DNA from 4 places in the Vibrio sp. 1078-1 genome. Region 3 is predicted to be linked to each of the others. Evidence: predicted binding sites of a transcription regulator. Region 3 holds the regulator's gene; each other region holds the start of a gene.
The links. The regulator PurR, encoded in region 3, represses purine synthesis genes. The targets are predictions, from matches to a motif close to TNANGNAAACGTTTNCNTNA.
Positions count from the first base shown of each region.

Region 1: glyA (serine hydroxymethyltransferase) is a predicted target of PurR. The motif match lies at 973-992, and genes of this name have one in related genera.
Region 2: metK (methionine adenosyltransferase) is a predicted target of PurR. The motif match lies at 1,200-1,219, and genes of this name have one in related genera.
Region 4: R7190_RS17580 (NupC/NupG family nucleoside CNT transporter) is a predicted target of PurR. The motif match lies at 981-1,000, and genes of this name have one in related genera.

Region 1 covers NZ_JAWOWM010000009.1:168,247-170,448, forward strand. Annotated here, with positions in the region: gene R7190_RS17165 (winged helix-turn-helix domain-containing protein) at 1-8, opposite strand, end outside; gene R7190_RS17170 (YitT family protein) at 99-701, opposite strand; gene glyA (serine hydroxymethyltransferase) at 1,049-2,202, shown strand, end outside.
Region 2 covers NZ_JAWOWM010000013.1:19,198-21,399, reverse strand. Annotated here, with positions in the region: gene tkt (transketolase) at 1-1,049, opposite strand, end outside; gene metK (methionine adenosyltransferase) at 1,365-2,202, shown strand, end outside.
Region 3 covers NZ_JAWOWM010000002.1:133,335-135,536, reverse strand. Annotated here, with positions in the region: gene torD (molecular chaperone TorD) at 1-345, shown strand, start outside; gene purR (HTH-type transcriptional repressor PurR) at 813-1,817, shown strand; cyclic di-GMP riboswitch class I at 2,105-2,194, shown strand.
Region 4 covers NZ_JAWOWM010000010.1:65,972-68,173, forward strand. Annotated here, with positions in the region: gene R7190_RS17580 (NupC/NupG family nucleoside CNT transporter) at 1-840, opposite strand, end outside; gene R7190_RS17585 (LysR family transcriptional regulator) at 1,098-2,042, opposite strand; gene R7190_RS17590 (lytic transglycosylase domain-containing protein) at 2,130-2,202, opposite strand, start outside.

The DNA.
Region 1 (2,202 bases), on a different contig from region 3:
TCGCGCATACCGTACCGATCTATTTGGAAATCGCGAAGTATTATATAGCGATTGGAGCGCGAAATCTTATAAATCGCGCTTCAATCATTATCAAAAATTTATGAACCGTAGGTCACGGAATAGCGGTGCGGTTTGTGGTTCATCGCTAACACGAGATTGAGTGCAAACGCCCCCAAAATTGAAAGGCCAATCACTTCTGGTGTGACAAAGAAGAATGAAGCAAACAGGATACATGCATCGATTGCCATTTGGCTTTTGCCAACTGAAATGCCAAATTTGTCTTGGATAAACAAACACAGCACGTTAAAGCCACCCAAGCTGGAGCGATGTCGGAATAGGATCAGCATACCGAGCCCCATTAAAAGCCCGCCTGCGACGGCGCAATAAACTTCATTTACCGATTCGAGCGAGATTAGCAAATAAAGATGATCGGCAAAGATAGAAACCAACGCGCCAGAAATGGCACTATTAATGGCGAAATGACGGCCGAAGCGTTTCCATGCTAGTAAGTAAAAAGGACTGTTTGCTAAAAAGTACAGCACACCAAAGGTAAAAGGTGTAAATTGGCTAATAAGCAGAGCCAATCCAGTCGTGCCTCCCGTTAGAAGGTTCGCGGATTGGAGAAAGAAAACGCCTTGAGCTACTAAAAAGGTACCCGTGAGAATCGCTATCCAGTCTTCTTTTAATGAGTGTTTTTCCATCAATATTGCAGTCATTAGTGATAAATAAGGCGTGCATAGTAGTAAAAAGATGATCTTTTCGGTAGCTAGAGGGTAAAATTTACGGTAAACCTATGTAATTGCTGTTTTACAGGGTGTAAAGCACAAATTTGACAGGCAATAGATTGTCGTTATGCGATTGCAATGCTGGCATGGTAAACATTGCTTGTCATCATGAAAAAACTGCATGAGAAAAATTGTAAATTTCTCTTTATGACCTAAATCAAATTATGTAGAATGCGCGCCATTAGGGTGACGAAAACGTTTGCGTCGGGTCATTCAACAGTTTTTTTGCAACTTTCAGTACTAATCTGAGTCAGGAGATACAGATGCTTAAGCGTGATATGAACATCGCAGATTACGATGCGGAACTGTTCGCAGCTATCCAGGAAGAAACTCTTCGCCAGGAAGAACACATTGAACTTATCGCTTCTGAAAACTACACAAGCCCACGTGTAATGGAAGCGCAAGGTTCTCAGCTAACGAACAAATACGCTGAAGGCTACCCAGGTAAGCGTTACTACGGCGGTTGTGAGTACGTAGATAAAGCTGAAGCACTAGCAATTGAGCGTGCATGCCAACTATTTGGTTGTGAGTACGCTAACGTACAGCCTCACTCAGGTTCTCAAGCAAACAGCGCAGTTTACATGGCGCTTCTTAACCCTGGCGATACAGTTTTAGGCATGAGCCTAGCGCACGGTGGTCACCTAACTCACGGTTCACCAGTAAACTTCTCGGGTAAGCACTACAACGTTATCCCTTACGGTATCGATGAAGCTGGTCAAATCAACTACGACGAGATGGAACAGCTAGCACTTGAACACAAACCTAAGATGATCATCGGTGGTTTCTCTGCTTACTCGCAAATCGTTGATTGGAAACGCATGCGTGAAATTGCTGACAAAGCAGGTGCTTACTTATTTGTTGATATGGCGCACGTAGCTGGTCTTATCGCTGCCGGTGAATACCCAACACCAGTACCGCATGCTCACGTGGTAACAACAACGACGCACAAAACACTAGCAGGTCCTCGCGGTGGTCTTATCTTGTCAAATGCTGGCGAAGATATGTACAAGAAATTGAACTCAGCAGTGTTCCCTGGTGGTCAAGGTGGCCCTCTAATGCACGTTATCGCTGGTAAAGCAGTAGCGTTCAAAGAAGCGATGGAGCCAGAGTTCAAAGCTTATCAAGCTCGCGTAGTGAAAAACGCAAAAGCAATGGTTGGTCAGTTCCAAGAGCGTGGCTACAAAATCGTATCTAACGGTACAGAAAACCACTTGTTCCTTGTTGACCTAATCGACAAAGATATCACTGGTAAAGACGCAGACGCGGCACTAGGTGCTGCAAACATCACTGTAAACAAGAACTCAGTACCAAATGACCCACGCAGCCCATTCGTAACGTCTGGTATCCGTGTAGGTACGCCAGCGATCACTCGCCGTGGCTTCACTGAAGAAGATGCAAAAGAGCTAGCAAACTGGAT
Region 2 (2,202 bases), on a different contig from region 3:
TTTGCGTGAAGATCGGCAATGATTTGGTTCGCTTTTTCTTCCCACTGTGCAGGAAGTTCGCCGTTTAGACGACGTTTAAGCTCTGCCGCTTCTGCAGGGTAAGCTGCAGCGTATGCTTCGAATTTTTCATTCCAAGCTGCTTCTTTCGCGGCGCCCGCTTCTTTTGCATCCCACTCAGCGTAAACATCTGCCGGGATCTCAAATGGGCCGTACTCCCAACCTAGGTATTCGCGAGCCGCTTGGATTTCATCGTGACCTAGTGGTGCACCGTGACAGTCGTGCGAACCAGACTTGTTAGGAGAACCGAAACCGATAATTGTTTTGGTACAGATAAGCGTAGGACGTGGGTCCGCTTTTGCTGCTTCAATTGCTGCGTTGATCGCGTCTGAGTCGTGACCATCGACTGCTGGGATTACATGCCAGCCGTACGCTTCAAAACGCTTAGGTGTATCGTCAGAGAACCAGCCTTCAACGTGACCGTCGATAGAAATGCCGTTGTCATCCCAGAACGCGATCAGTTTGCCTAGACCTAACGTCCCAGCAAGAGAGCATGCTTCATGCGAGATGCCTTCCATTAGACAGCCGTCACCCATGAACACATACGTAAAGTGGTCAACGATATCGTGACCTTCTTTGTTGAACTGTGCCGCTAGTGCTTTCTCTGCGATCGCCATACCAACAGCGTTAGTGATGCCTTGACCTAGAGGACCAGTTGTTGTCTCGATACCAGGCGCGTAGCCGTACTCTGGGTGACCTGGGGTTTTTGAGTGCAATTGACGGAAGTTTTTCAGATCGTCAATAGATAGCTCGTAACCGCTTAAGTGCAGTAGAGAGTAAATAAGCATTGACCCATGACCGTTTGACAGCACAAAGCGATCGCGGTCGGCCCACTCTGGGTTTGAAGGGTTATGGTTTAGGTGAGAGCGCCAAAGAACTTCAGCGATATCAGCCATACCCATTGGTGCGCCTGGGTGGCCTGAGTTAGCTTGTTGAACACCATCCATGCTTAGAGCACGAATTGCATTGGCAAGATGTTTACGAGACGACATGTCTGCTCCTGAGTACATTAAGCGAAACGAAAAGTAGGTCATAATTCTCTCAAAGCCCTGTTGGGTGTGCAAACGTTTTCCAGTCCAAAACCTCACAAATATTGCACCTTTCGCGCCAAATCGTTCGAAGTTCTTAAAATTATCAATAAATCAGGCAAACGTTTGGTTATAACAAAAACCAAAAAAGAGCTTGTAATTCGAGCAATCAAATTTAGAATAGACGTCTAGATGTAGATACACCTACAAAAATTAGTATTAATTTGCGCTGGAGAGTTTATCATTCCCCAGTTTTAAACCAGATATAGTGGAGCTAACATGGCTAAGCACCTGTTTACTTCTGAGTCAGTATCAGAAGGTCATCCAGATAAAATTGCAGACCAGATTTCTGATGCGGTTCTTGACGCGATTCTAGAGCAAGATCCAAAGGCTCGTGTTGCATGTGAGACTTACGTTAAAACCGGTATGGTAATGGTGGGTGGTGAAATCACGACTTCAGCATGGGTAGACATCGAAGAGTTAACTCGTGAAACCGTTCGTGAAATCGGCTACGTACATTCAGATATGGGCTTTGACGCAGATTCTTGTGCGGTACTAAACACAATCGGTAAACAGTCGCCAGATATCAACCAAGGTGTTGATAAAACTGACCCTAAAGAACAAGGTGCAGGCGACCAAGGCATCATGTTTGGTTACGCTTGTAACGAAACTGAAGTACTAATGCCAGCGCCAATTACTTACTCTCACCGTCTTGTTCAAAAGCAAGCAGAAGTTCGTAAAAACGGCACACTACCTTGGTTGCGTCCTGATGCAAAATCTCAGGTAACATTCCAATACGATCAAGGTAACATCGTTGGTATCGACGCGGTTGTTCTTTCAACTCAACACTGTGACTCAATCTCAACTTCAGACCTGCGTGAAGCGGTAATGGAAGAGATCATTAAGCCAGTGCTACCTTCTGAGTGGATCAACAAAGAAACAAACTTCTTCATTAATCCAACCGGTCGCTTCGTAATCGGCGGTCCTATGGGTGACTGTGGTCTAACTGGTCGTAAGATCATCGTAGATACCTACGGCGGCGCAGCTCGTCACGGTGGCGGTGCGTTTTCTGGTAAAGATCCATCAAAAGTTGACCGTAGTGCAGCATACGCAGCAC
Region 3 (2,202 bases):
GAATCAGGTTTACTGAATGACAAGCCAGCTGAGGAAATGGAAAAGTTGATGGCTGAATTTGGCGTTCAAGTAGACGAAAACCTAAAGGAACCTGCGGATCACTTAGCCGTTGAGCTCGACTTTCTCGGGAACATGATTATCCGCTCAAACGAGCTTGAACAAGAAAAACACATGGAAGAAGCCTTCGTTAAACAAAACGACTTTATCCAGCAACAATTGATGTCTTGGTTACCTCAGTTTTCAGACAAATGTAAACAATTCGACGAATTTGGATTTTACTCGAGTGTCGCGAAACTATTAGTTGCATTTTGTAAACTAGACAGCGCCTACCTTCTTGGTGAATAATTGCCGCCTATTTTTAGGGAGCCTGCCTATCGGGCTTCCTGTATGCCGAAAGTGACCAATTGTAAGTAACTTGGGTATAATATTCGTTTGCCTTAACTTAGCGCAAAGACGCTTGGTTATTTAGCAGTCAAAATGTGACTTCAAATACACAAATCTCGTGCTGAAAACATTGCTAGTCAGTCCACATAGGGCTAAAATGTGAGCGCAAACGATTAAATATGATTTATATGTAAACCGCTGAAATATAGCGGTTTTTGTGTTTTCTTAACAGGTTGATGGCAATTTCTCATCAGATAGAAAAAAGATAAAATTCATCGACCGATGCTGCTACGCACCCTTTTGTCGCACTTGGATCAACCGCTGCCGAGACACTTAGCGCCAATTTTATATTGCTAGGTGTGAAACCATTAGAGCATCAGGTACATCCAATACGACATATTTCAGTAGCTCGATACAGGACACCATTTATGGCCACGATAAAAGACGTTGCTCGCTTAGCCGGCGTTTCCACTACGACAGTTTCGCACGTTATCAATAAAACGCGTTTCGTTGCAGAAGCAACGCAAGAAAAAGTAATGAAAGCCGTTGACGAGCTGAATTACGCGCCAAGTGCCGTTGCACGCAGCCTAAAATGCAACTCAACTCGTACGATTGGCATGTTAGTAACTCAATCAACTAACCTATTTTTCTCAGAAGTGATTGATGGCGTTGAGAGCTACTGTTACCGCCAAGGCTATACTCTGATTTTATGTAACACAGGCGGGATTTACGAAAAACAACGCGATTACATTCGTATGCTGGCTGAAAAGCGCGTTGATGGCATCCTAGTGATGTGTTCTGACTTAACCGAAGAACTAAAAGAGATGCTTGACCGTCATGCGGACATTCCTAAAGTGGTCATGGATTGGGGCCCAGAGAGCTCGCAAGCAGACAAAATCATGGATAACTCAGAAGAAGGTGGCTACATTGCGACCAAACATCTGATTGACAATGGTCATACGGATATCGCTTGTCTAAGCGGTCATTTTGAAAAGCTTGCTTGCCAAGAGCGCATTGCAGGTTTCCGTCGCGCAATGAGCGAAGCGAACCTAGCTGTAAATGAAGACTGGATCCTTGAAGGTAACTTTGAATGTGATACGGCCGTATTAGTTGCAGATAAAATTACCGCAATGGACAAGCGCCCGACGGCGGTATTCTGTTTTAACGACACAATGGCTCTAGGCCTAATGAGCCGCTTGCAACAAAACGGGATCAAAATTCCTGAAGATATTTCAGTGATCGGCTACGACAACATCGAGCTTGCAGAATACTTCTCTCCACCGCTAACGACTATCCACCAACCTAAACGTCGTGTTGGTAAAAATGCATTCGAAATTCTACTTGAGCGTATCAAAGATAAAGAACACGAAAAACGAATTTTCGAAATGCAACCTGAGCTTGTAATTCGAAATACTGTGAAAAAAATGAACTAAATTTTACTGTATTTAACCGTGTTAAATAAGCGCTCTACAGGGGCGCTTATTTTTTTGGAAAAATTAAGCATTCTCTAATACTTCACACCACTCTAATAACAATTGACTAACGTTAACTCCCTGTTTTATATAAATGTAATATATATTAAGAACTCCTTTTCAAAGGCCAATTTGCACCTTTCCATATGCAAAATAGAGCATTCAATCTATCATTTTTATTGAACCGATATCACACTTTTAACGCTAAACCGTGATGTTAATTCAATATAAGAAGTATGCTCATTGTGTCACGCACAGGGCAAACCATTCGAAAGAGTGGGACGCAAAGCCTCCGGCCTGAACCATATTACGATATGGAAGGTAGCGGGGTTACCGATGGCAAGTG
Region 4 (2,202 bases), on a different contig from region 3:
ACTTAATGGTGTCCCAATCAGATCACCTATCCAACCTAACATACCGTTTAGCATTGCAATGACACTAATAAACGCCAGTAACGTACCACCGACCGATACAGCAATGCGTACACCCGCCATGGCACCATCGGCTAATGCTTCTACTACGTTGGTTGCACGTGGAATTTCAACTTGGCTAATGTCGATATCTGCTGCTTTATCCGTATCTTCTGGCATTAAAATTTTTGCCATCAACAAGCCGGCAGGTGCCGACATAAATGCAGCTGCAATAAGATAGTTGAGGTCGACACCCAGTGATGCGTAACCGACCAACGTTCCGCCAGCAACTGACGCTAAACCACCTGTCATAACTGCAAAGAACTGCGAGTCAGTCATGTGTTTTAGGTAAGGCTTTACCATCAATGGTGCTTCAATGGTACCGACAAAAATGTTTGCTGTTGCAGACAAAGACTCCGCACGACCGATACCCAGCAGCTTTTGAATACCACCACCGATAAAGTTAATGATTTTTGGCATCACACCAATGTGATAAAGACCTGAGATAAGAGAGGAGAAGAAAACGATGATACCCAGAACATTGATCGCAAAGGTGAAGCCCCCTGTCGCCAAATTACCGAATAAAAACGCAATGCCCTCTTGACCATAGTTGATCAAATTCGACACAACACTGCTCACTGAATTCAGCGCATCTCTTCCTGCTGGTACATATAAAACCAACAACGCAAACAGTACCTGCAAAGCAAACGCAAACGACACCGTTCTCAGCTTTATATTTTTTCTATTTGTAGAAAGTAGCCATGCTAGGAATAGTATGGCTACGATACCAATAATTGAGTTCATAAAATGAATCCGACAGAAGGGGGATATGGAAGGCACCGGATTGTATAGCGGACTCAAAATGCTGCAAGTTGAGGATGTTAACAGTGTGAAAAGTTTAAGAGACCAATAACTGACCAATAAAATAACCACTTGAATTTATTGAAGATAAACGTTTGCTTATTTTAATTGTTTCCATATGGAAAATATGTTTCTGGTTCAGGAAAAATTTTTGTGAAGTGAATCACTTTATGTGTCGTTCTACAACGTCATTGATCCTGTTATTTAGGAATAGAGATGTAAGGTGCTAAACGTTGGTCCCAATGACAAGGGTTGCCGATCTTCTGTTTGATAAAGTTAATCACTGCGGATATTTTTTTTGGCATATGTTGGCGGCTTGGGTATACCGCATAAAACGGCATCGACTGGCTGGCTTTCCAGTCAGGTAACAGCTGTATTAACTTACCCGTTCTGAACTCATCACCCAGCAAGTAAGTGGCAAGGTAGGCAATACCCCAACCTGCAATAGCCGCGTCCCGGACGGCTTCTGCCAGATCCACTGAATAGTTACCCGAGACTTTTACGTTCAATTCTTGCTGATCTTTGGTAAACGCCCACCCCGTATAGTCACGCTCCCAGCTTCTGTATATGAGGCAGTTGTGAGCAGATAGGTCATCCGGTTCTGTTGGCGAGTCATGTTTCAATAAGTAATCTGGCGATGCCGCAACAACAAACTGGCAATCCGTCAAACGCTGCGCAATGTAACCTTCAGGCAAATGCTCGTTGTTGGTTACCCATAAATCGAGCCCTTCGGCTAACATATCGACCTTATAGTCAAACAGATGTACTTCCACTTGAAGTTGAGGATACAGTTCGCGTAACTCTTGAATCGCTGGAATAATGTGTAAGGTACCAAATGATTGCGACAACCCAAGACGTACCAAACCTGCCACTTCATCCCGCTGGGTTTCCATCTCTAATGTGGCGCTGCTCACCGCTTGTACCACTTGCTCACAGTGATGAAAAAAGGTTTTCCCTGCCTCTGTCGGCGTAAAGCTTCGCGTAGTGCGTTGAACAAGCTTGATACCAAGAGACGCTTCTAACTGACTCAACTGTTTACTCACATGAGACACCGACACGCCTAAGCTCTTTGCAGCAGCTGTGAAGCTTTTGTGTTTAAGAAGAGCGGAGAAAATCACCATTTGTGCGGCACGTTCAGATAACACGCTTTACCTCGATTTGGTTATAGAAAAAACAAAGGGCTCCGAAGAGCCCTTGTATTGAAGACTGGATGCCGAATTGTTTGTGGCAGATCAGTATTTAATGCGGTCAGCCAAGTGGCTCACAGCAAGTGCGAAGTAGTAAGAGCGGTTCCACTTCATCAAT